Regions from separate parts of the Motilimonas thetidivivens genome, predicted to be linked through region 1. Evidence: predicted binding sites of a transcription regulator. Region 1 holds the regulator's gene; each other region holds the start of a gene.

Region 1 (8,214 bases):
ATTATTAGTGCCGGAGCTGATCGAGCAACTCCTGTCGCCCATCAAGGCATAATTTTTACGACTTTAGCGCTGAAATAAAGAAGTGACTCGATTGGAGGTCCTAAATTTCATCCGATTGCGTGGTCAGCAAATTAATTCACTAAATAACGCTATATTGGGTGTAAATGTCTTTCACATCTAGGGACGAACCTCTTAAAATGCACACTCATGCAAATAAAGTGGTTTGGTAATGAACGAGCAAGAACAAAAAACTCAGTTACAGATTGGTGGCAACCTCAAGCAGTCCCTAGAGCAAGGTTTTAGGCTTGATCTCGCCAATATTTTCTCTGAAGCATTTAAAATCACCCTAAAAAACCTCGCTACCTTAATGCTGGCGTGTTTAGCTTCGTTAGGGTTTATGATGTTGGTAGCGAGCGTATTGGTACATGGTGGCGAGCTATTAGGCTACATCAAAGAGGTGGTTGATGAACAAGGTAACCCTGTCATCATCACCAAGGAAATGATAGCGATAGGTTTAATGATGTCGGTATTTGTCATTCCTTCCATCATAGCTGGCTTTATCATGATGAGTTTAAATCATGTGGTTGGTTTGAAGACTAAACCATTAATGGTTTTTAACTTCTTCAAATTTTTTGGTCCGCTTGCTATCGCTTTTGCAGTGCCAAACCTACTTTCAATGGCATTTATGAATTTGGGCTTAGGTGTGTTTGCTTATTTGCCGACTATCTATATTAGCGCCATTTTTTCACTCGTTATCCCGTTGATGCTAGAGCGAAAAATGACCGTTTTCCAAGCGATACCTATGTCTATTCGCGTGGTACATAAAGGGCTAATTTCCCTATTTATTATTCATGCTCTGATTAACTTATTTATGCTATTCGGTATGGTCACTGTGGTCGGTTTAGCATTTGTCATCCCATTTGTTTTCACCTTGCAAGCGGTAATTTACCGAGAAGTCTGTGGCATCAGACTCAGTGTTGAAATCAATGGCGACGGCTCAAATCAAGACAATGATAAAGGTGAGTTCAGTGCATAAATTATTATTTTTATTAATTTTATTATATGCTCCTTGGGCAAGTGCCATTGAGACAAAATTTTCCTATAGTGATTTTTATAAACGATTAGCGGTAGTAAAAAAGGAAGGTTTGACTAGGGTGACACCAGCATTTTATTTGTTGGATCAAAATGCTCAGCAGCCATGTCAACTCGCTAAGGCTGTGCTGGAAACAGCAAACCGCCAAGTCGCAATCACACAAACCCCCTCGGGTGAACTTCTTGTACCTTACGATGTAAAGCTAAAACAAGAAAAGGCGGAACTCGTGTTAGTGTTTGCACATGAACAAACAGATTGCGCTATGTCGTTACAAACCAAGCTGTTGGTGCCAATTAGTGGTATTCAAGATGTCGATGGTTTGAGTAAAATCGCCGATGAATTAGAAAAGCTGATGTTAGGTCAAGCTGGCTTTTGGGGTAAGTTATTTTTACCTGACTTTAATGGTATTAGTCTCACCTTGGCTGGTGATTTCGCAACTGATCAACAGGCTGTTTTCAGTATTGCTAATACCGACTTTGCAGTAGAGCAGGGACATGTTTACTTATCAAAGCAATGGTTAGCGGAGCATCAAGGTAAAGCGGTGCAACTGGCTGATTCGGTAATCGATATAAAGCCTTGGTTGGTGCAATAATTCACTTTTTGACTGATGGCACTTGCCATCAGTCATGTTAGCTTAAGCTTAAAAATCAAGTGAGCTCTATAATTTGCAGCTCTGGCTCATCAGCCATTTGTTGCCCAGATGAAGTGGACGGAAAGTCTGGTTTGTCAAAGGCAATGTCTCCGCCATCAATCACACCGCTGTGTTGATCCACTGATTTAAAATCAAATAGTTCATGATCCATCAAATGTGAAGGCACAACATTTTGGATGCTGCGGAACATGCTTTCAATTCGGCCTGGATAGCGTTTTTCCCAACCTTGCAGCATTTCTTTGATCATTTTGCGTTGTAAGTTTTCTTGGCTGCCACACAGGTTACAAGGAATGATCGGGAATTCTTTTATCTGGGCGTATTTCTCCAGATCAGCTTCCTTACAATAAGCAAGAGGGCGAATAACCACGTGTTTACCATCATCACTGACTAGTTTAGGTGGCATAGACTTTAGTTTTCCGCCATGAAACATATTTAGCAATAAGGTCTCGAGAATATCATCACGATGGTGGCCTAAAGCAATTTTTGTTGCGCCAAGACGTGTCGCCGTTGAATACAAAATACCACGGCGCAGACGAGAGCATAGTGAACAGGTTGTTTTTCCTGCTGGGATCTTGTCCATCACTATGGAGTAGGTATCTTCTTCGACAATTTCAAAGTCCACGCCAATTTGGGTTAAGTATTGGGGTAAAACATGCTCGGGGAAGCCAGGCTGTTTTTGGTCAAGGTTAACCGCAACAATATCAAACTGGATAGGTGCATGGGCTTTCAAGTGCATCAGAATATCAAGTAGGGCATAACTGTCTTTACCGCCACTTAAGCAAACCATTACCTTGTCGCCTTCTTCAATCATATTAAAGTCGGCAATGGCTTTACCTGTTTCACGACGTAAACGTTTATGCAATTTATTCTGGTTGTATTGTGCTTTGGCCTCAGCCGTCGGTGTACCCATAGTTCTATCCACAGCAAAAAAAGTCTGCGTATTATAGCGTCAAGAATGTTCCAAGCAAGTAAGGCGGTGGGAGTGCGGCCAATTGCTTGGCCGCAATAATGCTTATTGTTGTAAGGGAGAAATGTAATCTATCGGTTTCAATGCAAGTAGGTCGCAATCCAGACTGTCAATCAAATGCTCGGCGGTATTGCCGATGAGTGCAGCGCTGATACCGGTTCGACCAACCGTACCAAGCACAACCAGCTCTGCATCAAGCTCTTTTGCGACTTGTGGTATTACGTCTTCCGCTAAGCCTTCAACCACGTGCTGCCGCTCTGCTGGAATCCCATGCTTGTTGCCATGTTCGGTAAGCATATCGACATGGCGTTTTTGTACTGCATCACTGTATTCAATAGGGTTAAAGTCGGGAAGCTCTAAGGCAATATTCACTGGTGTACTGGGGAAGGCATTGATCAAACTGACATTAGCATTGATCATTTTAGCCATGTCGAGGGCTTCATGGGTGATCTTATCGTTTAACGCCATGTGTTCATCATCTTCGGCTGTCGCATGAATAGCAGCCAAAATAGTGCCGTTTTCAGGCCAATCATGATTTTTAACCAACAACAATGGCTCCGGACATTTACGTAATAAATGCCAATCGGTGGGAGTGAAAATAACGGATTGAAGCTTAGGATGATGATGGGTGCCTTTGACGACGAGATCATGGCCAAAGTCTAAGGTTTCTTGAATAATGCTCTCAAATGGACGGTTATGCCAGAGCACTTTGGTATCAATAAACAAACCTTGGCTTCGATATGGGGCAGCCAGCTCTTCAAGCCATGCCGTCTGTTGTTGTATCACGCTGGCGCGCATTGCTTCACGCTCTTCAAGCGAAAGCATGGTGGTCATTTCAAAAGAAAAGTCATAGACAGAAAGAAACAGCTTTAATTTGGCATGCTCTTCGCGTTGACATATGTAGGCGGCGCGAGAAAGGGCCGTTTGTTCTTCTTTGGTAGGATCAATGACGACTAAGATGTTGCGATATTTAACCATACACCCCTCCGGGTTACTGATAATATTCCACGTTCCTAGTCTTAATTTAGCTCAAAATGATGTGATATTGCGCGATGGTGATCAATTATTTTATTTTTCAATTGATTAATTCCACCGCGCTGGTAGTTATTCGGCTTTAGTCGCGCCAGCAACTTCAGCTAATTGTTGATGATCGATAATGGTAATGTATTTACCTTTAACGGCGATCATTTCACTTTTTTGGAACCGACCGAGTAAACGACTGATGGTTTCTACGGTAAGGCCTAAGTAGTTACCGATATCGCCTCGAGTCATCGACAAACGAAACTCACGAGGTGAGAATCCACGTTCAGAGAAGCGTTGTGACAGGCTATAAATAAAGGCGCCTAAACGTTCTTCCGCATTTTTCTTAGACAATAATAAAATCATTTCTTGGTCGCCAACGATCTCATTACTCATCATGCGCATGATTTGCTGACGCAGCTTAGGCATCTTGCCCGATAAATCATCCAAGGTATCGTATGGGATTTCACAAATCATCGAGGTTTCGAGGGCCTGCGCGAAACTTGGATGACGGCCGGTGTTGATGGCATCAAAACCAACAAGATCGCCAGCTAGATGAAAACCGGTAATTTGTTCGTCGCCCTGTTCGGTAATGGTATAGGACTTAACGGTACCAGAACGAATGGCATACAATGCTCGCATATCTTCGCCAGCTTTATACAGCTCTTCACCCTTTTGAATTGGCTTTTTTCGCTCTATGATGTTGTCGAGCTGATCAAGCTCAGTTTCATTAAGGCTAACAGGAATACAAAGTTGGCTGATACTGCAATCTTGACAGTGTATTTCACAGCCACCTGACTGGATGCGTCTGGTATTTTTATTCTCGGACTTCATACTTACCCGAAATCTCCACTTGATATATATCAATATTGTAACATTTATTGCCTGAGTTTAAATAGCAGAATAACCGCAGAAGGTGAATTGAAAGCCAAAAAGTGATAACGCCTTAAAAATGCGAAAATAAACTTGCTTTAGCAATGAAATTAAGTCGAGTCAGAGTGAGAAAGGCTAGTTATATGTCTATTAAAAATAGATTTATAATTAATAAATCAGTTGTTTAATTGCGATGTAGCCAGTGTGAATGGCATAGAGTGCCAATAATGCACTGCCGCTATATCTAAACCAGTTAGATTGGATGACTCGCCCAATTGAATGGCTGAGTAAACCAATGGTGGCCATGGCGGGCAGGGTGCCTAAGGCAAATCCAGCCATGATTAACCCCCCATTTACGGCACTGCCGCTCACTGCAGCCCAAGAAAGGCTTGAATAGACCAAACCACACGGTAGCCAGCCCCATACCATGCCAAGAGGTAAAGCATAAAACGGATGCTTGAGGGGTAAAAAAAACTGCGCGATGGGCTGGATCCTGCGCCAAATATGTTGACCCGCTTTTTCGATGCTTTGCAAACCCAACCACAGGCGACTGATATATAGGGCTAATAGCAACATCATGATAGCGGCCAGCAAGCGAAGTAAGATGAGTGCTTGTTTTACATCAAATAGCTGACTGAGTGCCGCTGCTCCCCCTGCAATCAAAGCTCCAGCGAAAACATAGCTCAAGCAACGTCCTAGATTATAGAGCAGCAAGGTTAGCCACTGTTGAGACTTGCCGGCCTTGGGGTCGACAGAGAAGGTCATGGCACTGGCAACGCCACCGCACATACCTAAGCAATGACCTGCGCCTAGTAGACCAATGAAGAAAGCAGCATAGAAATCCGTCATTTGGGCGTATTAGGCTTATCGCAATGAACTTCTGATGCTGAGTTGGCTTGATTGCGAGCCTGCGAGTCATCTTCATCAAACAATATGTTAACGCCTTCGCGATCTAAATCTTCAAATTGATCGGAGCGTACTGCCCAAAAAAACAGACCAATCGCTATGGCTACAAACAAGATAGCGATAGGTATTAGCATGAAAATTATGCTCATTTCTTTAACAACCTCAATGAGTTGGTTACTACCACAACCGAGCTTAATGACATCCCCAGTGCGGCCATATAGGGAGGCACATGACCGGTGGCAGCCAAGGGTAGAATAAACAAATTATAACCCAAGGAAATGGCTAAGTTTTGCCTAATTACATCGCGTGTCTGTCTAGCAAGATGACGCGCCTTCGCCAATTTGCGTAACGAATCACCAATCAAAATCACGTCGGCTGAGTTCTTTGCCACATCGGTGCCGCTGCCGATGGCGACCGACACATGAGCTTGAGATAAAACGGGTGCATCGTTAATACCGTCACCGACCATTAAGGTAATACTACCTTCATGCTGGAATTGTTGCACCGCTTCGCGCTTTTGCTCAGGTGTAACGCCAGAAATTACGGTTTTGATGCCTAATTGGTCAGCAACGATTTGCGCTTGAGCCGAGCCATCCCCGGTCAACATTGCGGTATTAACCCCTTGTTGTTTAAAGTGGCTAAATGTTGCTTTGGCATCTTCCCGTAGTTCATCGGTGAGTTCAAACGCAGCCACCAATTCGTCATTGATAGTCATGACAATCAAGAGTAAGCGCGATTCAACTGGCACAGAAACGCCGCAATAGTCAGGATTACCTAACCGTACAGTTTGCCCTTGGAATTGGCCATATAAGCCTTCTCCAGGAACATTAGTGACCTGATCGACCTTAATATTTGCTTGCTTGTAGGGCGCAAATGCGCGGCTAATGGGATGTTCAGAGTGTTGCTCTAATGCGGCTGCCAGTGCGAGGGACTGAGCTTTATTTTGTGCTGAAAAAACATGAGTATTAGCGACCGAAAATTTGCCCTGAGTTAAGGTTCCTGTTTTATCAAACACAAACAAGTTGGCTTTCGCCAAGGTTTCCAAAACGTGGTTTTTTCGGATTAAAATCCCTAGTTTATTGAGTGTTGCCGTGGAGCAGGTCAGCGCCGTTGGGGTCGCTAAACTCAGAGCACAGGGGCAGGTTGCTACCAATACCGATAAGGTGACCCAAAATGCATGCTCGGGCGCAACATAAAGCCAAGCGGTGTAAGTAATGGCCGAAAAAATGAGTAGCGCACCGACAAAATAACGCGAGACATGATCTGCTACAACCTGAATTCGGGGTTTTTCGGCTTGAGCCAGATCTTGCATTCGGATGATATCGGCAATTAAGGTCGCTTGACCCGTCTGTTTGACGATCATCGTAATTGGGCTTTCAAGATTGATTGTTCCGGCGTAAACAGGCTCATCCAAAGCTTTAATAACGGGCATATGCTCGCCTGTTAACATCGACTCTTCAATGGAGGATTTACCATTGACGATAATGCCATCGGCTGGGATGGTTTCACCTGGTTTTACTAGCACGAGTTGTTCTTCGCGCAGTAGTTTAGCCGGTATATGCTCAACCGAATCGCCTACTTTTAGCCAAGCCATTTTGGGCATTAATTTTGCTAAATTGTTGCCGCTCTCGGATGCTTTACGCCTTGCTCTTAACTCGAGCATGCGTCCGATAAGCAAAAAGAAAGTGAACATGGAGATGGATTCAAAAAAGACTTCACCGGTACCCGTGATGGTGGCATAGGTAGATGCAATATAAGCGCCTAATAAAGCAATGGAGACTGGGATGTCCATGCCCAAGGTGCGGTTTCGAATGTTGCGAAGGGCGTTAAAATAAAAAGGCTGTGCGCTGTAAAGCAATACAGGCGTTGCCAAAATCATACTTACCCAGCGGAAATATTGACGAAACTCCTCTTCCATACCGGTGAAGAGATCCGCATACAAGGCGACTGCAAACATCATTACTTGCATGGTGGCAATACCTGCCAGCCCCACACGTTTCATGTAACTGCGTACTTGTTCGCGATATTGTTTTTCTTGCTCGTCAGCTTGAAAGGGAAGGGCGCGATAGCCCACTTGAGCAATGGCCTTTAAAATATCACTGAGTTTTATTTGCTCGGGATCCCAGCGAATAATTGCACGGTGCAAGGTGGTATTCACATTGATAAACGCCAGTCCAGGCAACACCCGCAATTGACGTTCAATCAACCAAGCGCAAGCTGCACAGGTGATGCCATCAATGGACACCATAACCTCTTGCAGCGATTTATTGTGCTGTACAAAATCATTTTGAATTTCTTCGAGATCATACAAATTAAGGGAATTTAGCTCAGCGGGCACCAGTCCTTCAACTTTTTGTGCAGGCTCGGTACGGTGGGTGTAATAAGAGGCTAACCCGCTATCAATAATGGTTTGTGCCACGGCTTCACAGCCGGGGCAACACATACGTTTGTTTTCACCATTAAAGGTAATAGAAAATTGGCTATTGGGCGGGATGGGCTCGCCACAATGAAAGCAGCCAGAAAAACTATTGTTTGCCATCGAGTATCACCTGCGTGATAGGGAAGGTTACATTTTCTTGTACGCGCCAACTGGCATCAAAAGGCTCAACTCTAACTGCCCATTTTCCTTCGATCTGGCTTGGGAAAGTAAATCGATAGTTCCCAGAAGCATCAGCCGAGAGCATGGTTGTAAAGTCGCGGCCA
Region 2 (8,214 bases), on a different contig from region 1:
TAGGGTTTGATGCTCTCTAACTTGGCAATAAAATCATCCATCACCACCACTAAATCTCGCTCAATGGGGAAGTTAGCTAGAGGCTCTAGCTTGATTTTATTGGGGTAGTAATCACGCAAAAAAGCCTTACAACCGAGTTTGGGCACCCCGTCTATCATCATGCCACAGCTACCACAAATGGCCATGCGACAAGACCAACGAAAGCTTAAGGTGCCGTCAACCTCATCCTTAATATATTGTAAGGCTTCCAGCATCGACATTTCTTCATCATAAGGAATGCGATAGGTTTGTATAAACGGCGCATTGTCTTGTTCAGGGCGATAGCGAAGGATGTCGATCTCTATGCTAGATTCAGTCATGTTTTTCCTCCGTAGATTTAGCTTTCTCTTGCGCTTCTGAGGCCGCGCCATAAACGCGCTCAGCAGGTTGGCTCTTAGTTATTACCACGGATTTGTAATCTATGGTTGGTGCGGCATCTGGGTTATAAAATGCCAGTGAATGAGCGAGATAATTTTCATCGTCACGCTTTTCATAGCCATCGATGCGTTGGTGCGAGCCACGCGATTCTTTACGTAAAATAGCGCTATGAGCCATGGCTTCGGCGGTATCAAGGAGATAGCCTAGTTCAACTGCGTATAAAAACTCGGTGTTAAACACACTGGATTTGTCGTTGATTTTTACCTTCTTGTAGCGCTGTTTTAGTTCGGCTAATTTGTCTATGGCTTGCTGCATCGAAGCTTGGGTGCGATATATGCCTACGCCTGCCTCCATGCAATCGCCCATTTCTTTGCGAATGCTGGCGATACTTTCTGTGCCTTCACTGTGCAGTAAGGTATGGGCTTTATCTATGACTTCATTGGCGGCATCACGAACTTTTGCTATCGCAACATGTTTGTTTTCTTTCGCAAATTTAGCCGCTTGTTGACCGGCAACTTCACCAAACACAACCAGCTCGGTCAGGGAGTTAGAGCCTAACCGGTTGGCGCCATGTAGGCCACTGGAAGCACATTCACCAACGGCATAAAGGCCGGCCAGACGCGTGGCGGTGAGGGCGTCGGTTTCTATGCCGCCCATGGTGTAATGTACTGTTGGGCGCACGGGGATGGGTTCGTGCACAGGATCGACACCAACATAAGCTTTTGCAAGTTCACGAATAAAAGGTAAACGCTCATTGATTTTGGCTTCACCAAGATGGCGCAAGTCGAGATGTACCACATCACCCCGTTTGCTGCTAATGACGCGGCCTTTTTGTTGTTCTTGCCAGAAACATTGACTGAGTCTATCGCGAGGGCCTAGTTCCATGTATTTATTCTTGGTTTGACCAACCGGGATCTCTGGGCCTAAACCATAATCTTGCAGGTAGCGATAGCCATCTTTATTAACCAAGATACCGCCTTCGCCGCGACAACCTTCGGTCATTAAAATGCCCGAGCCGGGAAGTCCGGTCGGATGGTACTGGACAAACTCCATATCACGCAGCGGCACACCGTGGCGATAACACATACTCATGCCATCACCGGTGACAATGCCGCCATTGGTGTTATAGGTATAAACTCGGCCAGCACCACCGGTGGCAACGATAACACTTTTTGCCTGAATGACACGGGTAATACCTTCGGCAATATCGAGTAACACGGCGCCTTGAACTTTGCCATCAAAGACCAGTAAGTCTAAACAGAAGTGCTCATCGAAACGCTTAATAGAGGGGTATTTAATCGATGTTTGAAACAGGGTATGTAGCATATGAAAGCCGGATTTGTCGGCGGCAAACCAAGTGCGCTCGATCTTCATCCCACCAAATGCGCGAACATTAACCTTACCATCTTCACGGCGGCTCCAAGGGCAGCCCCAATGTTCAAGTTGGGTTAGCTGGCGAGTTGCATTTTCGACAAAGTATTGCACCGTATCTTGGTCACAAAGCCAGTCGCCACCTGATACGGTGTCGTTGAAGTGGTTGTCTAACGAATCGTGATCTTGCACTACGCCCGCTGCGCCACCTTCCGCCGCAACAGTATGGCTGCGCATGGGATAGACTTTTGATATTAGCGCTATCTCTAAGCTAGGGTCGCTCTCAGCGACGGCAATGGCTGCACGAAGACCACCTCCACCTGCGCCTATGATGGCTACATCCGTTTTGATTATTTCCACTAATTACCTCCTAAGGAGTGTTTTTGCTGTTATGACTGATGATCCTCTCTTCCCCTGTAAAAGGCATGATCTTGATCAAAAACAGGGGCTGAAATAAGACAATTTGATTAATTTAATTACTCGTTAAAACAAGCAATTAAACTTCCTTTTCAGTTACACAATATTAGCCTACTTTAATTTCAATAAAGGACACTGCCCAAGGTGTGAGTAAGGGGTGTGATCTGGTTATCTATTTAGCGTTTAAATCAGCGTGCTTGATTGCACAGAAATTCATCTAATTTCGTGATTCCTAGCTACACTTTAACTAGTTAGAGAGAAGGCAGGGATGAAGCTTAATGATCAAAACCGCGATGGCATGTGTAGGAGTGGTGCTCGTTGTGATCTTCACTCGTCCCTTTTGGGGGGGGACTGCCACTACCGAAACACCTGCGGTTGTACCTGTTATTCGCATCGCCGTATCGCAAACACCTTTGTCTTCTGCTTTTTTCATCGCTCAAAGTAAAGGGATGTTTAAGGCAAAAGGACTCAATGTTGAGTTGGTACCTTGCCGAGGAGGCGTTCATTGCGTTGATATGTTATTGGAATATAAGGTTGATCTCGCTACGGCCTCGGAAACGGTGTTTATGTTTCAAAGTTTTCGCCATCCGGAGCTTAGGTTGCTCACTTCCTTCGTTGAATCAAGTAACGATGTTAAGTTATTGACTCTTAAAGGTAATGGTATCAATAGTGTGGATGATCTGCTGGGTAAAAAAGTCGGGGTGATCAAAGGCAGTGCCAGTGAGTTTTTTTTAGACAGCTTGTTGATTTTAAATGGCCTTGAGATCGCGCGGGTAGATAGGGGGTTTTATTCTCAAAATCAATTGGTTGACGCTTTGATTAAGCAAGAGGTTAACGCTATTTCGGGATGGGAACCTTTGGGCTACGAATTGAATATCACTCGACCAGAACAAGTACGACAGCTGCAAAGTGATGGGGTATACAATCTGTCATTTAATTTAATTGCGCAGCAGCCCAACATGCCAAACCAAGCGGTTTTGGCCGCGTTGTTAGGGGCTATTGAACAAGCCAATCTTATGCTTACATCTTATCCCAAACGTAGCCAAGCCTTGGTGAGTGAGCATTTAAATGTGCCTTTTGAACAACTGAGTTGGTCGTGGTCAGACTATTTATTTCGTTTATCCTTGGGGAATGCTTTGCTGTCTAATTTACAAACTCAGGCGCGCTGGGCGATGGATCAAGGCTTAGTTGAGTCGCAAGAGATTCCTGACTTTCGCAGTATGCTAGTTTGGCAATTATCTGATCCAGTCTCAGCTATCGCGGGGCCGCAGTGAATTTGGTTATCTCTCGACGCTTATTGATTCTGACCCTACTTTCGGTTGGACTTATCTTTGTCATGATTATTTCCCTCTTTCGCCTTCATTCGCATCAAGCTCATGCCAATGTTGAGTTATCCCATATTATGAAAATTCAGTTGAATTTGGATCTATTGCGTAGCCATTTATGGCATTTTCATCAATACCAAGATGAGCTGGCTTTAGTTCAAGCGCAGCAAACGCAAGTGGGATTAAGCGAATTACTTGAGCACTCCTCTGCTTTATCGACTTCGAGTTTGCCTGAGATGGCAAATTTAAAGCGTATGAATGCCACGATGGGGGCGCTACTCAATATGCAGCTTAATGAGCCTGTCCATATTTCAGATCCACAAGCCGATAAAGAGCACTATTCGATGTTGCAAGCTCGGCTTAATATGACTATCCAAGGGATAACCGAAGATTTATACCGTTTGCACCATAGAGCTATCGAAGATGCGCAGCGCGTTTCGCTAAATATGCTGTATTTTATCGGTGTGTTGTTGCTGTTGATCGCGGTGGTACTCGCTCTGTTTGCTTATGCTACGTTGAGGCGTTTTCGAGTAGGATTTACCATGCTGCAATATGGTATGCGAGATGTTGCTAAAGGAGAGCTTACCAGTCGACTACGGCCTGGACCGCGTGACGAGTTTACTCAGTTAGCGGAATTCTTTAATCAAATGAAAGATTCCCTGCAAAAAACCACCATCAAACGAGACTTGTTGCAGTATGAAGTCGAGCAGCAAACTAGCCAATTACGCGCGCAACATATTAAATTACAATATTTGGCCGAGCATGATGAATTAACGGGATTATTTAACCGCAGAGCTTTTTCTAATCAGGTATCCATTGCCATGATGCGAAGTAAGCGAACGCATAGCCATGGTGCATTGTTGTTTATTGATTTGGATTATTTCAAAGATATTAACGACAACTATGGCCATGATGCGGGGGATTTTGTGCTCAATACCATCGCCGAAAGGTTAAGAACTCTAGTCAGAGAGTCGGATCTAGTTGGCCGGCTAGGGGGGGATGAATTTGTGGTTTGGCTAGACTTACTGGCTAGCAGCAAAGAAGCGGAAAAGAAAGTACAGCAAATTAGTGCAACCTTGTCTGAGCCCATAACTTGGCATGATAAACCGCTGAGCACGGGCGCGAGTATTGGCATGGCCATGTATCCTGAGCAAGCTGACTCGTTTATTGAGCTGCTTAAAATAGCTGATAATGCTATGTACCAAAATAAAAGCCAGCGTCGGCAAAAAGCAACATCATCTTTAACAAGCCCAAGTTGAAAAAGATGGCGAGTAGCATGGTGTCAACAAGCATAGTTAGCTAACATAGACGCACTGCGATGCCAAAAAAGTTAACATGTCATTATGTTTGAGTCTGCCAAGTCCCCCTCCTCGAGCCAAATAAACCGATTACACTTTAGTGATGTTGAAGCGCAGCTTTTATTGCAGCAGGTATCGCAGTTAGGTCAACATCAGCAAGCATTAGAGCAGCAAGCCACAGCTTATCATCAGGCTTATATGTCAGCCCTTGGCTCAGCTGAGTTAGAGCTGATAAGCCTAAAGTTACAGCAGTTACAACAGTGGTTAGCGTACATTTCTTCAGGTCAGCTTGAGGACTTGGAGCGCCAGCAACTCGTGAATTGGATAATCAAGGATGCCCAAGCCTTGGGGGAACATGGACTTGCTGATATGCAGCCGATACGGGATCTTATTTACGCTCTTGTTGAGCAAATGCTTGTGGTGGCAAAGCAAGATATCATTCCCAGCCATGCCACTTTAAGCCAACTACGCAAAGCGTTAACTATATTGCTTGAGCATGATTGTGACATCACCACTCAAGAGCTGCTTAGTTTGATTGCCTCACCCGATACATTAACTGACTGGCTTGAGCTTGCTCGCCAAGCAACAAAGACGGGGCAGCAAAGCGCAAATGGGGTGAGCGTTGAGCATTGGCAAGATTTGGCTGCGCCTATCTTACGTGATAAAACAATGCAAAAACTATACAAGCGGTTGGCGCATCAATTACATCCAGATAAAGAGCAAGATGAGCTTCGTAAGCCGCAAAAACAAGCTTTGATGCAGCGGCTGGTGCGAGCGAAAAAGCATTCAGATCTAAGTACAATTCTGTCTTTGTATCAGCAGCATGCCACACAGAATGTGAAGTTTGATGTGGCTATGAGTCAAGCGATAAAACAAGCACTAGAGCAACAAGGTATCGCATATAGTCAAAGCTACCAGCGGACCTTGCAAGCTAATACGGCGAAAATGTGGGCATGGCGCCGATTTAGTCAGGGAGATCTTTCTCTGACAACGCAATTACAACAAGCGCATGTTAAAATTCAACACGAACGAACAAGGTTAACGCGAGCACTCGCGCAGGGCAGTAAGGTTGACGCTCTCAAGCACGCTTTGCAGCAACGATTATAGAATACCATTTAGTGAATAATTTACAGGGAGATAAGCCGTGGCTCAGCAATGGCAGACATTTTTTCAGCAATTAGCGCAATCCGAGGCTCCTTTATCTCAGGCGCTGATCACGCAATATGGTCAAGCTTTTCTGGCCGAACAATTAGCGCAATATATCACCCGACAAGGCGGCAACAGTGGTTCATTCTACCACGATATTTGCCAAGCAGAGCGGTATCAGGATCCCGAAACCGATCCTCGTTTTTGGCGCGCGTTAGTTGCCTTTAACCAAGCGGGTTTAAACCCTCCAAAGTCCCATGCTGTGATGAAATTTGTCAATATTATCGAGCAGTTGCAGCAATTTGCAGGGGCGGCAGTATTACCAGAGCGAAATTTGAAACGTAAACGTTTACAAAGACTTGCTTTAGCTTACGCCCTGACATGGGAACATTTATATTATTTGGCTAGCGGCGAAGATGAATCTGAGCCTAGTGCGGCCTTGTTTGCGCGTTTTGGTGTGACACTTGATGACCATGACCATGACCATGACCATGACCATGACCATGACCATGACCATGACGCTTAATTGTAAGGGAGAAATTTTTGGATGAATTGGTTCCCGACAGCATCTCTTCAAGCGCTTAAGCAACGGGCTGAGATTATTAATAAAATCAGGTCTTTCTTTGAACAGCGTGGGGTATTAGAAGTGGATACTCCCGCCATGAGTCAGGCCAGTATTACGGATATAAATCTGTTTCCATTTATCAGTCAATACATAGGCCCAGGTGCGGCGGTAGGGCAAAGTTTATATTTGCAAACCTCGCCCGAGTTTCATATGAAGCGCCTGTTAGCCGCTGACTCTGGGCCTATTTATCAGATCTGTAAAGCATTTAGAAATGAAGAATCTGGCCGATTTCATAACCCTGAATTTACTATGTTGGAATGGTATCGCCCTGGGTTTGATGATCTTGCCTTGATGGATGAAGTGGCAGATTTATTACTGCTGGTACTCAATTGTGATGTGCCTTCTCGCTTAACTTACCAACAGGCGTTTGAGCAGTTTTTACAAGTTGATCCATTAAGAGCCGATCTAGCTGAGCTCAAGCAACTGGCAGATGCCCATGGCTTTACTGAAATTGCGGCTACCGAGACCTGCAAGGATACCTTGCTTCAGCTGCTCTTTTGCATGGTTATTGAGCCTCAAATTGGTCAGGATGCGCCTTGTTTTGTTTATCACTTTCCGGCTTCGCAAGCTGCATTAGCACGCTTACATCCGGGAGATCCCCGCGTTGCGGAGCGCTTTGAGGTTTATTATCAAGGAATAGAGCTAGCTAACGGCTTTAATGAACTCACCGATGCGACTGAGCAAAAAGCGCGCTTTATCGCTGATAATGCCAAGCGTCGTGCTACGGGTAAACCAGAAATGCCGATTGATAACTTGTTACTTGCGGGGTTAGAGCATGGTTTACCTGAGTGCGCTGGGGTAGCATTAGGGGTAGATCGTTTGGTGATGCTGGCCTTGGGGGCTGAGCATATAGATCAGGTGATCGCATTTCCCGTTGAACGAGCATAGGTTGATGTCATGCGTTTAAGAAAAGTAAATGATTCACATCTAGGTCAAGTCGTTAGAATTGCTTACTGGCTACTGGTTTTAGGTATCATCTATTTAGGTCAAGGTTTGATTGATGATCCTGATCTAGATTGGCTAGCAAGCGCCGCAGTGATGGTTGTCGCTTTGCCACTTTACCTTTGGGTGATCAAATTATTCAAGGCCGAAGGCCAAAATGATGGTTTATAGCTAAATTAAGTTTCTCTTATCACTACCTGATTTTTACCCTGCTGTTTTGCTTGATACATGGCCTCATCAGCAAGTTTAAGTTGCTCGGAGATGGCCATGTGGATACTCGCTTGGTTGACATAAATGATGCCAATGCTAGCTGAGACAGCAAAACTTTCTGCTCCCAACTGACAAGGTTGGGTTAATGCTTCGAGTAGCTTTTGCGCTAGCTTATGAAGAGCATTAATATTTTGATAATTTTCGAGAACCAACACAAATTCATCACCAGCAAGTCGCGCCGCTAAATCCGTTTGGCGGATATGTTGACGCAGGCGTTGAGCTGTTTGTTGTAATAAATAATCACCGGCATCATGACCATAGTTGTCGTTGACTTGCTTGAAGCCATCAAGATCTAAGAAAGCGATGGCATAATTTAGTTTCCTATGTTGATGATAGGTTTGCGTTTTCTCTAAGCTTTGCATTAGGTTGGCCCGATTAGGCAAGCCTGTCAGTTCATCATGCA
Region 3 (8,214 bases), on a different contig from region 1:
TAGCCACGGGAATTTCGGGCTCAGGCCCAACCGTATTTGTGGTCATGAAAGAAAAAGAACAAGCCCAGCGTTTAAAAGGCTGGTTAGAGCAGAACTTCATTCAAAATGAAGACGGATTTTGTCATATTTGTCACCTCGATGAAGAAGGTGCAAGAGTTGTAGGAACGCAGTTATGAACTTATACAATATCAAAGAACACAGTGAGCAGGTGAGCTTTCAACAAGCTGTTAAACAAGGTTTAGGTAAAAACCAAGGTTTATTTTTTCCTGATACCATTGAGCCCCTAGCTGACGTTAACGCGTTACTCAACCAAGATCTAGTGACTCGAAGCAGTGCAATTTTGCATCACTTAATTGGTGACGAGCTGAGCGAGCAAGATGTTAATGACATGGTTAGCAAGGCATTTCAATTCGGTGCGCCGATTAAGCAAGTGACTGACAATGTTTATGCGCTTGAATTATTCCATGGTCCAACTTTGGCGTTTAAAGATTTTGGCGGTCGTTTTATGGCCCAGTGTTTAGCCAAGTTTGGTGGCGACCAGCCGATTACGATCCTGACGGCTACATCGGGTGATACCGGTGCCGCGGTCGCTCATGCTTTCTATGGCTTAGAGAATATTAAAGTGGTTATCTTGTATCCAAAAGGCAAGATCAGCCCGCTGCAAGAAAAATTATTTTGTACCTTAGGTGGCAACATTACCACGGTCGCGATTGAAGATGACTTTGACGCTTGTCAAGCCATGGTAAAAGCGGCATTTGATGACCAAGAGCTAAAACAAGCGATCGGTCTAAACTCGGCAAACTCAATTAACATCAGCCGTTTATTAGCGCAAATTTGTTATTACTTTGAAGCGTTCGCTCAGCTACCTGCTGACAAGCGCGATGACGTGGTTGTGTCGGTTCCAAGTGGTAACTTTGGTAACTTAACGGCAGGTCTATTGGCGCAAGCGCTAGGTTTACCTATCAAACGTTTTATTGCTGCCACTAACGAAAACGATACCGTGCCGCGCTATTTAGCGGATGGCAACTGGGCACCGAAGAAAACCGTTGCCACTTTATCTAATGCAATGGACGTGAGTCAGCCTAACAACTGGCCTCGTATTGAAGAGCTATTTAAAGTTAAAGGTAAGCAACTTTCTGAGCTTGGCAAGGGGATGCTAACGGATGCCGAGACAGAAGTTGCATTGAAGCAGCTTGATGAGCTGGGTTATTTGTGCGAACCACATGGCGCAATCGCCTATGATCAGCTAACCAAACAGCTCGCTGAGGGTGAAACAGGTATTTTCTTGTGTACAGCTCACCCTGCTAAGTTTAAGGAAAGTGTGGAGTCAATCTTAGGCAAAGATATTGGTTTGCCAAAAGAGTTGGCTGATCGCGCCGATCTCGAACTGTTATCAAAACAGCTTCCTGCTGACTTTGCACAATTACGTGAGTTGCTTATAAACAACTAGGGTCAGTTGATCTTTGGTGGTTGATTTTTGTTCGAGAGGGGACACCCTGTCTAAAAGCGTTTTGAGCAAGGCGAGCAGTGTGTAGCTTAGCATTCTAAGTAAATACTGCTCAACGACGGGCAAAACGCTTTTAGCCGAATCCGTAGGACTGCGTTTGTTGGTCATTTCTACTGCGTTAGCGCCTTTTCGCGTAGTTCACTATGCCACAAAGGTGCTGGCCACAACGAACGTTTTGTATAAATACCCAACAAATCGCTGCAAAAACCAGCTCAAAAGATCAACAGACCCTAGTAACAAGCTTTGCGCATAATACATGGGTTATGCGGTGAGCAAAGGGGCAAACCAAGGCTACCCTAGTGGTTCAGTCATCAGGTTTTTGCCCCTTTTTTGATCTTAGCCTCGGAATCATTTGTATTTATGACTATGATGGGCGGATTTTCATTAAGTAGGGCAAATTATGAGTAAAGTATTAACTGATTTACTCTCGCAACTGCAACTTGAACGAATAGAAAACACCTTGTATCGCGGTCAAAGTCAAGATCTTGGCTTTGGTGCTGTGTTTGGTGGTCAAGTGATGGGGCAAGCATTATCTGCTGCAAAAGAGACGGTAGAAGAAACTCGTAAAGCTCATTCACTGCATTGTTACTTTTTACTCGCAGGCGATGTCAGTCAACCTATCGTATATGATGTTGAAGCCATTCGTGATGGTGGATCCATTTCCACTCGCCGTATTAAGGCGATTCAAAACGGTAAAGCGATTTTTTACATGACGGCTTCCTTTAAGGTGCCTGAAGTTGGGTTTGAACATCAAGATACGATGCCAGATGTTCCACCACCGGAAGAATTAGAATCAGAGCAAGATTACGCACTGCAGCATCGTGATATGTTACCTGAGCATATTCGCGAGAAATTTATTTGCGATCGACCGATTGAAATGCGGCCAGTAGAAATGGTTAACCCGCTTAACCCTGCTATTGCTGAGCCCAAGCGTGCAGTGTGGATGAAAGCCAGCGGTGCCATGCCAGACGATCTTCGTGTGCATCAATATTTATTGGCTTATGCGTCGGATTTTAACTTTTTGCCTACGGCACTTTATCCTCATGGTGAGTCATTTTTAGCACCGCATATGCAGGTTGTGACCATAGATCACTCAATGTGGTTTCATCATGAATTTCGGTTTGATGAGTGGTTACTGTATGAAATTGACAGTCCTGTTGCGGCCGGCGGCACAGGTTTAGTGCGCGGAAAAATATATAACCGTGATGGCCTATTAGTGGCTTCGAGTATTCAAGAAGGGCTAATTAGAAAAAAACATCAATCCAAATAGGTATAAAAAAGGGCGCTCGGGCGCCCTTAGTTTTCTCTGCATCACCAATTACTTACCAACCGATTACCTATTAATTACAGGTCAATCATCAATCAATTGGCTATTCGATTACAAGCTTTCAGTAAAAGCATCACTGGTAACGTCGCGTTGTCTTATATTTCTGATGTTGCGAGGCCTAGTTTAGAAATACAGAACTGTATCGGTGTAATAAAAAAGGGCGCTTGAGCGCCCTTAGATTTCTGCATCACTAACCAATTAATCTCAGTTCAATTGGCGTTTCGATTACAAGCTTTCAGTAAAAGCATCACTGATAACGTCGCGTTGTCTTATAACTCTGATGTTGCGAGGCCTAGTTTAGAAATACAGAACTGTATCGGTGTAATAAAAAAGGGCGCTTGAGCGCCCTTAGATTTCTGCATCGCTAACCAATTAATCACAGATCAATTGGCGTTTCGATTATAAGCTTTCAGTAAAAGTACGCGTGATAACGTCGCGTTGTTGTTCTGGTGTTAGCGAGTTGAAACGTACAGCGTAGCCAGAAACACGGATAGTCAATTGTGGGTATTTCTCTGGATGAGCAATCGCGTCTTCTAATGTTTCACGCTTAAGTACGTTTACGTTTAAGTGCTGACCACCTTCTTGTAGCGGCGCTACTTGTACAGGGACCTCTTTATACTCAATGTCGCCTAGCTCGTTTAGTGAAACCACTTGGTCTTCTTGATATGCATTGTCTTTAACACATAGACAGCGCGCTTCTTGCTTGGCTTCATCAAGTAACCAGAAAGAGTTTAGTAGAGAGGCGTTTTCAGCTTTAGTAATTTGCACACCAACAGTCATAATCTAGCTCCATTTGCAGTAAAAATATTGAAACAAAAGTACATAAATGAAATTTAAAAACTTTCGTCTCTTGGTTAATCTGTGAACCATTATAGGCAGTGAATCCATTGATGTAAATCAATTTGCTACCTCTAAAGGGGTATTTATTCAATTAATTTATTGATCTAAATCAATGTAATTCTAATTTTAGCTGTTTTCTATTCCCACAATCTGCAAATGGAGATAGACCTATGTTTTGTAATAAAGTTTCGTAATTTTACAACATTATTTTGTTTTCTTTCTTTCGTTACATCAGGGGTGGTAAGCTGATATTGAGTAAATATATGGATCAATTACTTTGTTACAGCAAGGTGAACTGCAATTGAGGTGTAGGATGACAACGGCTAGGACATGGACCGATGTAATAGGTGTAGAAAAACAACAGGCTTACTTTCAGAATATTCTTTCATATGTTCAAGGGGAACGCGGGCAGGGAAAAGTGATTTATCCTGCGCAGAATGAGGTTTTTAATGCATTTAAGCTAACTGAATTGGCTGATGTGAAAGTCGTTATCTTGGGGCAAGATCCCTATCATGGTCCTAATCAAGCTCATGGGCTGTGTTTTTCTGTTCGCCCCGGTGTGAAAGTCCCTCCTTCTTTGGTCAATATATACAAAGAACTGCAAACCGATATCCCGGGTTTTGTTACTCCTGACCATGGTTTTTTACAAAGCTGGGCGGAACAAGGCGTGTTGTTGCTCAATACGGTTTTGACGGTTGAGGCGGGTAAAGCGCATAGCCACGCGAAATGTGGTTGGGAAACGTTTACCGATAAGGTAATAGAGCAGGTGAATCAACATTGTGATGGTGTTGTTTTTCTACTTTGGGGCGCCCATGCTCAGAAAAAAGGAGCCATGGTAGATAGTCAGCGTCATCATGTCCTCACCGCGCCACATCCATCCCCTTTGTCGGCCCATCGGGGGTTTTTGGGATGCCGACATTTTTCTAAAACCAACCAAATCTTAGCGAGCTTAGGTAAAGAAGAAATTAATTGGCAGCCACAAATTTGATCTGATTTGTTCTAGGTTATACCTTGGCTAAAACCAGATTGCCAACTAATATCAAAAGGTTAATTGTAATTGTTAGGTAACAAACAGTTGTAATGCTCTATATCAATTTATTTCATTTTTGGCCTTGTTAGAGTGTGCACTTAAAGACAAGGATAAGGAAGCAGCCGTGTTAAGTATCATTCATAACGATCATAAAAATATTGCCAAATTGCTTAATGTTTTAACCGACAAGCTAGCTAGAATCAAATTAGAGGAAGGTGTCGATTATCGGTTGGTTCGAGACATTGTTAATTATTTACAAACATATTCAGGTAAGTTTCATCACCCACTGGAAGACAGTATTTACGAGTATTATTTAAAATACCGAGTGGTGGACGACAGTGTTGCTAACCGTTTGGCACAAGAGCATCATAACCTTGAGCAAATCAGTAGTGAACTTAAAGAGATGATAGATAGCATTTTGCTCGATGCTATCGTGTCACGCGATGAAATCATCGAGAAGCTTGGGCAGTTTGTGAGTTTACAGAAAGCCCATTTAAACTATGAAGAAAGTGAAATTCTTCCAGCGATTAAAGCCAGCTTAACGGCGGATGATTGGCGTCAACTAGAGCAAAATTGGCATCACGATCCACAAGATGATCCACTGTTTGGTCGTTCGGTTGCTGACCAATATAAATCGTTGGCAAAACGTTTGGGTCTTTAATCGGGACTACAAGCTCATTTCAATGTGAGTAAATAGTTAGGCTCCCTCATTAGGATGATGAGGGAGCCATTAATCCAGCAAATCTCATTGCAATTCAGCTTTCAATATTTGCCTGTTATGCTAATGGCGCTTACTTAATCTTATGCTTGTTCATTTTGCAACTTAGCTTTGTACATAAGTTGCTGCCACCATTGGCGCTTTTTCGACAGCGAGCGGGTAAGTAAAAAACCGATAAGTAAGGCAACAAAAAGCATGGTTTTGAGCAGTTCATTGGCTTTTTGTTGAAAGTGATTCATTTCAGCTAATATTTTGCCTTGCTCTAAGGTCACGCGTAAGTAACCAATTTTGGTTGACTCTTGAAACAGCTCTGCAATATAGGGAATACGGTTTTGGGCGATTTCTCTGGCATCTGCTGAAGTCGTTTTAGGTGTAATGCCTAATACCAGATCCAGGGGCATTGCATTGTCCGTTTGATGCAACATCATGCCAAATGCATCATAAATCGTTACATCCCGAACTAACGGATCTTTGGCTAGCTCGCTAACTAAGCGAGCCAACTCTTCTTGTTCATCGTTTTGTAAATAACGAGCTGCATCATTGGCGGCGCGATTGGTTAAGGTATAACCAAAGCGCTGGGTTTGCTCTATGCGATTTTTATCAGCCAGTAATTGTAGATTTGTTGTTAAATATGCAAGGTAGCCAATTAACCCTATCGCAACAAGTAGTTGCATTGCTCGCCAAATAAATATCCGGGATGATTTTGCTGTGAGTGTCATGTATCAAGTCTCCAGACCAAAAAATAGACTCAGATTTGGGCTTGCAATGCGAAAACGCAATAGCTATCTTGAGCGCAATTTTAAAAATTGAAAATCAGGGAAGTATTGTGCAAAAGTTACATGAAGTCAAAGTGACTCAGTTGCCAGAGAGCCTAAACCAATGGAAGGCACTGTTGGTTGAACAAGTAGGTTCATTTGATGGGGTGTTATTTCAAGCTAAAGAAATCAACGCGGTTAAAGGTGAGTTAGCTTCAGCGAGTAAGCAACTTGTGTTAATGGGCGAAAATTTAACGTCGCCATTGTTAACACAGTTGGTTAACCTTTTAATGCAAAATGGCATTGACCAAGTTTATGCCTATTCGCCACGATTCCAATGCAATACCTGCGTTATTCGCTTAGCTTTGAGTAACGACACCGACGATACTAAGGCCTTGGTACAATCATTTTGTGCTAGTGCACAGCTCGATTTTGCGCTGGTTGAACATATTCCAACCTTAGATAAGCCTGGGCTTGTGTTGATGGACATGGATTCAACCACAATCCAAATCGAATGTATTGATGAAATTGCCCGTTTGTATGGCGTTGGTGAACAAGTTTCTGCGGTAACAGCGCAAGCCATGCATGGTAAGTTAGACTTTAACGAAAGCCTACGCAGTCGTGTTGCGTTACTTGAAGGTGCTGATGAAGGCATTTTGAATCAAGTGATTGCTGATATGCCGTTAATGCCTGGCCTAAAGGATTTATTGGCTGGACTAAAACAAGCGGGATGGAAGGTGTGCATTGCTTCGGGTGGCTTTACTTATTTTGCCCAAGCGCTAAAAGATCAGTTAGGTTTTGATCAGGTGTTTGCTAACACGTTAGAAATCGTTGAAGGTAAGTTAACGGGCAAGGTACTTGGTGAAATCGTGAATGCACAGGTGAAGGCGCGTTTGTTAGCCGAGTTGACCGAGCAATATGGTTTAGATGCAAACCAAACTGTGGCGATCGGTGATGGTGCTAATGACTTGCTAATGCTTGGGGCTTCGGCGATGGGCGTGGCTATTCATGCTAAACCTGTGGTGCAAGAGCAAGCCGCCGTGTCGATTAATCAATTAGATTTAGAAGCGGCACTGTGTATTTTGGCAACTAGCCAAAACACGGCTTGGGCTTAATTAGTCATCCGCTATCAAGCCAGCTAGCAATGGGCTAGTTGGCTTGCTAATCGGGCTAATGGGGATCGCGCAAACCAAATCGATACAAGGTTTCCCCTGTGGTGTCTAACAGCTCGACTAAGGCGCACACAGACCACAATTCTTCTTCGACTTGCTTGGCCTTGTGAATGGCATAGTGAGCAATGTAGTCCAATTCCTTTTGAATAGACTCAATATCCGGTTTACCTACACGCGTTAGACTCATTAAGATGGAATAAAAGTGGCCATGTTGAAGGGCATGGTTAATAAAGGCTTTGCGCTCGCTATCATCAAAAAAATCATCCGCTAAACCATGAGTGATTTCATTAGAGTGTTCGTCAAGGTGGATATAGAGCTCAACCTGATGATTTGCACTACTGCCGGGTAACTCCTTGAGACGTGAGCCCACCAGTTGCTCCATTAACTTATCCCCAAATAAGGGAACAAGGTTGAATTGGTTAGGCGCTTTACTAAAGGCTGACAATAACGGGGCTAAGCTATGGTGTTTGGGATCGATAGCTAACCGGCCAATATCAAAATGACCATGATGACGGGTAACAAAATTTACCGCTGAAAGGAAATGGTGACAGCATAAATGGCGCAGTGCCAGCTCTAACCCCGGCTTAGGCAGTTTTTCAACCGCTTCACTGAGTTTACCTGGGTTACTTTCTATCAATAAGTTAAAAAACTCGGTGCCGGTATGAGATTCGGCGTGTTTACCCACACATAAATGAACTATGGTACGCGCAGGGTTAAACCCGACTACTCGATAAACCATGCGAGATAGGTTCATGGTTTTAGTCAGTTTTTGCAGTTTGGGTAGGGCAATGAGAACCTTGTCACCTTTTTTCACTGGCGCGGCTTGGGTTAATGCAATTTTGAGCCCTCGGGGAGAAAAGTCTTG
Region 4 (8,214 bases), 370 kb from region 1:
CTATCGCAGCTGGAAACAAGAGCCCAAACGACGTGAAGCTATGCCTGGTGACAGGGCATTAGAGTTAGATTACATCATTCGCGGTCTCGCTGATCAGCTGGCTTTAAATCGTGACCCGAATGCGAGTAAAACCCCTATCGCTGTCACCTCAATCACCAACATGGATGATCTGCAAAATACTAACTGGCTTGGCCAAGCCATTTCGGAAGCATTCATTCATGAACTGCATATTCGAGAATTACCTGTGATTGACTTTAAAACAACCGGAAAGATCAAGGTAACACCTGAGGGCGATTTTGTTTTCAGTCGCGAATGGGATCAATTGCGCAGTAAAATCCCTGTTTATAGGGTCTTCACCGGCACCATGTCACGAAATGACGAAGGGGTCATAGTTAATGTAAGAACCATCAACATGCAATCACTACTGGTTGAGTCAACTGGCAGAGCCTTTATTCCAAACCGCTTGCTGGTTGGGGCCCATAACAGCTTAAACCCCGCAAAAAATGATGCCTATATCCAGCGTCATAGCGTACCAACAGGCGTCGAAGGGCGCACGGTTGAATTTGTTAAATAACACGGAGAGCAGATAATGATAAAACAACTCCCAATCCTTATATCACTGCTCGTAACCGGATGCTCTAATGTGGCAAACACTCACATCGAGTATGAAGCAGCGAAACCAGAGCAATTTCCCACCCTCATCGCCGTAGGATATGCGCCAATTGAACTGCAGCCTGGTGCCAATAAGCAGCAAAAGATGTTAAATGCAATAAGAGCCTCGAAAATTGATGCTTACCGCGAGCTTGCAGAGCAAGTGTATGGTTTAAAAATTAGCAGCGGAAACAGCCTTAACAGTTTTGTTTTAGGCTCAGATAAAGTTAAAGCTCAAGTCGATGGACTAATAAAAGGCGCAAGAGTGGTACAAAGTTACCCGGTTGGCGAAATGTATGCCACAGAGTTAGAGTTAAACACAGAGCAATTATTTTACCTGAATCAACTTCAAACCCCAGCGCAAAAAATCAAGAAAGTGACTTATTATTAACCGATTTAATTTAAAGCTAGCTAGAAATATGGTTTTGGAAATTATGTAGCATTATCATTATCTGTAAAATAGCTTATGCTGGTTAAATAATATAATACACCAGCATAAGCTATCAGATAAATTTAACTACCACTTTTACCAAGTAATAGTAAAATGATTTTAATTAATGTTTTCTACTGTCCAAGTTAACAGTTCAGCTCTTTCCGCTTCCGTCGCTTCATTAAACCAATAGGCTAACATTTCCATCTCTTTCGATTGTGCATCAAGAGTCGATGTGACTTTCTTGCGGTTTTTTAACGCCCAAGATATAAACGCTTCTTGCTCTGCGCTTGACACTTTATTAAACCAGTATCGCGTCATTTCAACAGCTGTGCTTTCTCTTTTTTCTGCTACCGTCGAATTTGTCGCGGTTGACGATACAGCCGCAGTCGTCGCTACAGCAGCCGCAGTTTGAGGTTTATTACCGTATGTAAGATATACACCCTCTATACGTTTAACAATTCCTTGGATGTAATTTGGGGCAATGAGAAACTTCAGCCCTTTATTGGCGTGCTCTTGTCTAATTTCAAACGTCAAGCCTTTCTCTTGATTTTCAACTAACAAATCCGTTGGAACAGAAAATTTAAACCATTGGCTTAATGTGCAGTTTTCATTACAAGTTTCACTGGTTACCTTACGTGGTTTTAACTTTTCACGAGTGCCGCCAACATAAACATATTCATATTCGCCTGGCTGCTTGAAATATGAAATATCCATATATACTTCAGATAAGCCGACATCGTTAGTGTTTTTGGCAAAGCTAGACTGGATATAATATTCACCGCGCGTTAACCCGGGAGCAGATCCAGCTTGCGGTATCGCTCTGACTTTTTCACCCACAACATCGACGGTTGAAAAGCCATCTGAAACAGTTGTATTACTTGCAAACTCATCTGAACTTGTTTTATTGGGATTAGCAGCACATGCGGTCAAGGCAAGTAGGCTAATTAAAACTAAACTTTGGCTTTTGGATTTGATCATAGTTCATCCATAAATACTGAAAAGCGGGGTGACATTATAACACTAAATTAAGTGATAAAAACAAAAACGCCGGCAAAAGCCGGCGTTAGAGTTTTATCTAATATACGATATCTTAGAAACCGTATTCTAGACCAACACGTACAACAGTACCTTTAGTAGAGCTACCGTCTAGGTCACGTTGTGCAACACGTAGGTAAGGTACGAAACCGTTAACTACGTACATAACTTGACCAGAAAGTACATTGTCATCGCTGTCTTTTACTTTAGCGCCATCTAGCTTGTATTCTTCGTTAGCTGCGTAACCAACTTTAAAGCCTAGAGAACCAGCCCAGTATTGACCAATGATAGAGTAAGAACCTTGCTTACCTTTTAGGCCTGATGCTGCATGGTTATCGTTCTCACCGTACTTGTATGCACCAGCTAGACCAAAACCTGCAGGAAGAGCAGCTTCAAAACCTACGATGTAGCCAAATGTATCAGCATCTTTCACACCGCGGAAATCTTTAGCACTTTCAACACCACCGTGTAGAGTAACCATGTCAGCGATTGTGTAATGAGCTGATGCACCGCCGTAGTAAGAATCAGGAGTTGCATCGCCGCTTGGGCTACCATCACGACCAGCTGCTAGAGAGAAAGTTAGGCCACCTAGAGATGGAGAATCGTAACGTACTGTGTTTGATTGACGATCGTAGTTGAAAGAAACATCACCGCCCCAGTCAAATACACGACCTAGACCTGGGTTAGAGTAAGGCCAGTCAACGATTTCGTACATAGGAGTTAGCATACGACCGAAACGAACTTTACCCCAATCGCCTTTAAGACCAACGAAAGTATCACGAGCGCCTAGTGTACCACCCTGCCAGCTATCTACGTAACCACCTTCGATTTGCATGAAAGCTTCTAGGTTAGGAACCATTTCTTTACCAGCACGGAAACCGATACGAGATTCGTTTTCTAGAACGATACCAACTTTTTTACCGTCTTTTAGGTTAGCTTTACCGTAGTCAACAGCAGAGATAGCTGCTACACCGTAAACTTCTACACTAAAATCGTTGTTTTGACCGATTTCGTAAGCACTTGCGCTCATTGCTGCAGTTGAAAGTGCAGCTGCTACTAGCGTCTTTTTAAACATGTGTCTCTCCTTGAAATAGACTCAGCGTTTTTTTGCTTTTTGCCTTAACTTAGTTAGTTAAGGCTTAGCTTTTTATATATGCAGTTTAAACTGCTAAAATTTTTGCGACCTCTGATAATCCGTCTATCAGTGTCTACAAGACTCATACTACCTTCGCATTGCAAATTATCAATCTAATTTACTAAACAACGTAAAGAAAACAGAGTTTGATCACAAAAATAAATTGAACTTTTTTGAAATATCTTTAATAACAATGAGTTGCAATAACAAGAGTAACGCTAGGAAGTGAATTTTGCTGTAGAGATATAAATAAAGCTAAATATGATGGGGTTAACTGCACCTAGCTCATTTGACTTAACTATATAAAAAACATAGCTTTATCTGAAACAAACTGTATCTGAACCTATGCTGAACATAATAAGCAGTTTGACAAGGTTTTAACCGCTTTGAATTATAACTTGATATCTAAAGCAAGCAACTTTTCAGCGCGAATTATGTTTGACAGTTTGAGTTAGCTCGAAGTTTTGTTTAATTATTATGCGGCTTCAACAATAAAAAGGAACAACATGCGCCCTATTATCCTTATTACCGGTTGCTCTAGCGGCATTGGCTATTATTGCGCCAAGCAATTAGTCAGCGCTGGCTATCAGGTTTTTGCTACTGCAAGAAGGCCTGACGATCTAACTAGGTTAGCCTCGCTAGGCTGTCAGCCAATCCACATGGAAATGACAGATGAGCAATCCATCGAACAAGGGTTCCAGCAAGTATTAGCGGCCACTGGTGGCCGCATTGATATTTTGTTTAACAATGCCGCCTACGGCCAACCCGGAGCCGTCGAAGACTTACCTACCGCCGCCCTACGCCAACAATTTGAAACCAATTTATTTGGTTGGCACACCCTAACCCGAGCGGCAATTACCGTGATGCGTAAACAAGGCCATGGTAAAATCATTCAAAACAGCTCTGTATTAGGTTTAGTTGCCATGCCTTATCGCGGTGCTTATATAGCCAGTAAATTTGCCCTTGAAGGTCTAACCGACACCCTGCGCTTAGAGCTAAAAGGCACCAATATACAGGTCAGCCTGATTGAACCTGGCCCCATTACCAGCCAATTTAGAGCCAATGCCTTAGCAGCATTTAAACAGCATATTAATATCGACAGCAGCGCCCATGCGCCAATCTACCAAAAAACGCTCAATCGCCTTGGCGCCAGTAAAGGGGAAAACAGATTTACCTTAGGCCCGGAGGCGGTTTACCAAGCGTTACAAAAGATCATTAACAACAAACGGCCAAAAGCCCGCTATTACGTCACCACCCCAACCACCGTATTAGCAATTCTTAAGCGCATACTACCCAATCGTTGGTTAGATTATCTGCTAAGCAAAAGCGCCTAAATTAACGGATAACATTTACCAAAGGACAACACATTGAAATTACGACAAGCTTGCTTTTATATCTTAGCATTTTGTATGGCTATCATTAGCGCGTTGAGCCATGCTAAATCACACCCCGCTTTTTGGACCTTAACAAAACAAGGCCATGCTCCACTAACCGTCCTCGGCTCGGTTCATTTTGGTACCGATAGTCTCTACCCTTTACCAGCTACCCTAACTAAAGCATTCTTAAGCGCCTCAACCTTAGTGGTTGAAGTAGATACTCTTAATATGCCGGCTAATGAATTACAGGCAACAACCACACTGATCAATTTACCCAATAAGCAAAAGCTTGCTGACGTGATGCCCATTGAGCAATATCGTGATCTCAAAGCCACCTTAAAAGAGTTAAACCTTAATATACCTAGGGTAAAATCCATGCAGCCTTGGTTTGTGATCATGACGGCAATGCAACTTAAGCTGGATAAAATGGGCTATCAAGCCAATTTAGGTATCGATGTGCACTTTCTAAAGCTGGCTAAGCAACAAGCCAAACCTATCATGCAGCTTGAAAACATTCAGAAGCAACTCTGGTACCTATCTCAAATTGGCCAAAACCAACCTAACTTTATCGCCACTAGCCTAAATGAGCTGCGCGATTTAGGCCAATGGGCGCCGGGCATATTAAGTCACTGGGCAAATGGCGAGTTAGAAACGCTGCAAAAATTGCTGATGCCAGATCAAACCGCTAACCCTGAGGAAAATATTTTTAACCAAATAATGCAAGAGCGAAATCAAGACTGGCAGCAGCAACTACTAAAATTACCCGCCGAACAAAATGCCTTTGTGGTAGTTGGCGCCTTACACCTTACTGGTAGCAATAACCTGATTGAACTGCTCGAGCAAGCAGGTTATCAGGCCGAGCGACACCAATATTAATCATAATTAGTAATCTGAGCTTTAGATAAACTACAGCGAATGAATAAATAGCAAAGCAGTGGCTTGCGCCTATAACGCCACTGCGAATCGCTTGTTTGATCAGGATCATCACATCAAGATGCAAAGCTTTTTACACTTTGTTTACTTCGTACAATTACAGCAGGTAAAACAAATGGAACTTTGGATGGATCTACTTTTTGGTAACCCAGTTGGCCTAGCGTCTATGGCAGTGATAGGAACAACCATAGGTTTATGTACCTTTTATGCTATCTACTTCATCGTAAAAGTACGCAATGCTAAGCCACCCGTTGAAGGTCATTAATATGACGGGTTGGCAATTAGGTTGAACTAGTACATTTCTAGTTCAGCCTAATTTCATTTCGCTTTATTTTGATTAATTTATTGAAGTCACACCCAAATAGGCCTTATTCAGGGCAAGCTAGACGGTTTAGATAGCACAACTGCTGATAATCCCCATCAATCACCACCTTAGAAATAGAGCCGTAATCAAGCTTAATTTTAATGCTTTGACCGACAGGACATGCTAACAAATTGGCGATAATAGAACGGATAACGCCAGCATGCGTAACCAATACAAGGCGGGTATCAGCGTGCTGTGCTAGCAATTGCTGCCAAGCCTTAACCACCCGTAAATCAAAGTGCTTTAAATTATCCCCGTTTGGCATAGTGAAATGTAGCAAATCACGCTGCCATGCTTCTATTTGAGCTTGACCTATCTGTTGCCAACTTGTGCCTTCCCACTCACCAAAGTTAAACTCTAACCAAGCAGGGTCTTGCACAGGCGTAAGTTCACAATGTTCCGCTATTTGCTGCGCTAAGCGTCGACAACGCTTAGCTGGGCTAGTAATGATGTGCTGACATTTTTGCCGATGCAAGTAAGCAGCAATTGCGTTTGCCTCATCATTAAAGCGCTCGCTGACATCCACATCGAGACGACCATAACAGATGCCACTGGCGATATTGGGCTTGGTGTGGCGAACTAAATAGCATTCCAACATGTTGCCCCTAACACCAAATAAACCACCGCTTCACTGATTTGTTGGCTGGCTCCCAAGCAATCTCCGGTGATACCTCCCAGTACCTTATGAAACCAGCGATGAAGTAAATACGTTAAAACAACTATCACCAGCACTAAAGCAATCACTTGTTCAATTTCAACAAATAACAAAGGGAAAGCGGCAAAGCTCGCTGCAATCACCAATTCTACTCGACTTAATTTAAGCTCAGTGACGCCAATTTTACTCTTGGCCTGCTCACGCACGTAAGGCAATGAACTCATCAGCACCAAAGGAACAAAACGGCTTAAACTATGGCCAAGCCATAAACCGAGCAATAACTGAGGTAATAACAACAAAGATTGATATTTGAGTAGCAAAAGTAAACAGAGTCCAACACTGGCATAGGTACCAACGCGAGAGTCTTTCATTATGGTCAAAATGGCTTGCTGGCCATAACCCCCACCAAAACCGTCGCAAGTATCGGCAAAGCCATCTTCATGAAAGGCGCCGGTCAGCCAAATCGTGGCGATCATCGATAACAAAATCGCCACGGGTAACTGAAAAACTTGCAAACTAGCCACACAAACCAGAGCGGCAAAGCCTGCAACTAGCCAACCAATTAAGGGGAAAAAGACATTACCTCGAATAAGATCATGGCTATCAAAAGCCATGTTGTTAGGCCAAGGAATACGTGTATAAAAGGTGACAGCGTGGATCAGGCGTCGCCAATATGGATTAACCCACGCACCAAGGCCTTTTGTGCTAGACATTATCCACGCCAGCAGATTCAAACGAGGCCATTTCATTAATAAAATAAACCGCAGACGCGATAAGCGGGTATGCCACCGCAATCCCTGAGCCTTCTCCCAAACGCATATCCAAATCTAATAGCGCATCAACACCCATGGCCTTGAGCATTTTCTTATGGCCCTGCTCTTTAGACTTATGACAAAAAACAGCGTATTGCAAAAAGTTGGCTTCCATTTTACTGGCCACCAGCGCCGAACTGGATGCAATAAAACCATCAACTAAGACCACCATCTTAAGCTCAGCCGCTTTAAGCATTGCGCCACACATCATCGCGATTTCAAACCCGCCCAATTCAGCCAGCACATCTTGAGGTGCTAGCTTCTTACCTTTCAAACGCTTAAGGGCGCGGTTGATCACCTTGGTTTTTTGATCAACACCCGCTTTGTTCAATCCCGTGCCTGCGCCTGTGCAATCTTCTGCAGGCAATTTTAATAACTTAGCCATCAACGCAGCAGCCGAGGTGGTGTTGCCTATGCCCATTTCGCCAAAGCCGATAATATTAGCGCCGCGCTGATGACGGTCGGCGACCAACTCAGCACCTTTTAATAAGGCCTGTTCACATTGCGCAGAGCTCATGGCTGGCTCATTAACAAAGTTGCACGTGCCGCGGGCAATAGAGGCATTAATCAGCGCATTATCTTCCGGTAAATCACCGTTCACACCCGCATTCACCACGCGAAACTCAATACCGTGTTGACGGCAAAAACAGTTGATTGCCGCGCCCCCTTGAATAAAGTTGAGCACCATTTGCTGAGTAACATTTTGCGGAAATAAGCTCACGCCCTCTGCCACCACGCCATGGTCAGCGGCAAACACCAACATTTGCGGCTTGCTTAACTCTGGGGTCAAGGTTTGTTGAATACGACAAAGCTGAAACGC

Evidence for each region. Region 1 encodes FNR, which switches genes on or off when oxygen is low (the NO sensors DNR and NnrR bind a similar motif). Its sites were predicted from a motif close to TTGATCTAGATCAA; they were not measured.
Region 2: a site for FNR is predicted at 2,214-2,227, ahead of frdA (fumarate reductase (quinol) flavoprotein subunit). Genes of this name have one in related genera too.
Region 3: a site for FNR is predicted at 3,774-3,787, ahead of grcA (autonomous glycyl radical cofactor GrcA). Genes of this name have one in related genera too.
Region 4: a site for FNR is predicted at 5,602-5,615, ahead of ACK8OT_RS00130 (DUF3149 domain-containing protein). Genes of this name have one in related genera too.

Annotation. Positions count from the first base shown of each region.
Region 1 is NZ_JBKFDK010000001.1:394,864-403,077, forward strand. Features, by position in the region: gene cobB (Sir2 family NAD+-dependent deacetylase) at 1-52, shown strand, start outside; gene ACK8OT_RS01970 (DUF2189 domain-containing protein) at 230-1,036, shown strand; gene ACK8OT_RS01975 (DUF2987 domain-containing protein) at 1,011-1,685, shown strand; gene ttcA (tRNA 2-thiocytidine(32) synthetase TtcA) at 1,741-2,655, opposite strand; gene uspE (universal stress protein UspE) at 2,758-3,690, opposite strand; gene fnr (fumarate/nitrate reduction transcriptional regulator Fnr) at 3,817-4,566, opposite strand; gene ACK8OT_RS01995 (sulfite exporter TauE/SafE family protein) at 4,774-5,454, opposite strand; gene ccoS (cbb3-type cytochrome oxidase assembly protein CcoS) at 5,451-5,660, opposite strand; gene ACK8OT_RS02005 (heavy metal translocating P-type ATPase) at 5,657-8,050, opposite strand; gene ACK8OT_RS02010 (FixH family protein) at 8,037-8,214, opposite strand, start outside.
Region 2 is NZ_JBKFDK010000011.1:45,396-53,609, reverse strand. Features, by position in the region: gene ACK8OT_RS10090 (succinate dehydrogenase/fumarate reductase iron-sulfur subunit) at 1-359, opposite strand, end outside; gene frdA (fumarate reductase (quinol) flavoprotein subunit) at 352-2,148, opposite strand; gene ACK8OT_RS10080 (ABC transporter substrate-binding protein) at 2,484-3,479, shown strand; gene ACK8OT_RS10075 (diguanylate cyclase domain-containing protein) at 3,476-4,789, shown strand; gene ACK8OT_RS10070 (hypothetical protein) at 4,874-5,935, shown strand; gene ACK8OT_RS10065 (hypothetical protein) at 5,973-6,500, shown strand; gene epmA (elongation factor P--(R)-beta-lysine ligase) at 6,522-7,487, shown strand; gene ACK8OT_RS10055 (hypothetical protein) at 7,497-7,712, shown strand; gene ACK8OT_RS10050 (diguanylate cyclase domain-containing protein) at 7,718-8,214, opposite strand, start outside.
Region 3 is NZ_JBKFDK010000013.1:108,855-117,068, forward strand. Features, by position in the region: gene thrB (homoserine kinase) at 1-176, shown strand, start outside; gene thrC (threonine synthase) at 173-1,450, shown strand; gene tesB (acyl-CoA thioesterase II) at 1,908-2,777, shown strand; gene grcA (autonomous glycyl radical cofactor GrcA) at 3,234-3,614, opposite strand; gene ung (uracil-DNA glycosylase) at 3,988-4,662, shown strand; gene ACK8OT_RS11575 (hemerythrin domain-containing protein) at 4,829-5,365, shown strand; gene ACK8OT_RS11580 (AhpA/YtjB family protein) at 5,506-6,096, opposite strand; gene serB (phosphoserine phosphatase SerB) at 6,249-7,292, shown strand; gene ACK8OT_RS11590 (PilZ domain-containing protein) at 7,348-8,214, opposite strand, start outside.
Region 4 is NZ_JBKFDK010000001.1:25,802-34,015, reverse strand. Features, by position in the region: gene ACK8OT_RS00160 (FlgO family outer membrane protein) at 1-574, shown strand, start outside; gene ACK8OT_RS00155 (LPP20 family lipoprotein) at 590-1,042, shown strand; gene ACK8OT_RS00150 (DUF2057 family protein) at 1,202-2,062, opposite strand; gene ACK8OT_RS00145 (porin) at 2,175-3,194, opposite strand; gene ACK8OT_RS00140 (SDR family oxidoreductase) at 3,761-4,588, shown strand; gene ACK8OT_RS00135 (TraB/GumN family protein) at 4,622-5,506, shown strand; gene ACK8OT_RS00130 (DUF3149 domain-containing protein) at 5,625-5,828, shown strand; gene cobC (alpha-ribazole phosphatase) at 5,932-6,525, opposite strand; gene cobS (adenosylcobinamide-GDP ribazoletransferase) at 6,507-7,295, opposite strand; gene cobT (nicotinate-nucleotide--dimethylbenzimidazole phosphoribosyltransferase) at 7,288-8,214, opposite strand, start outside.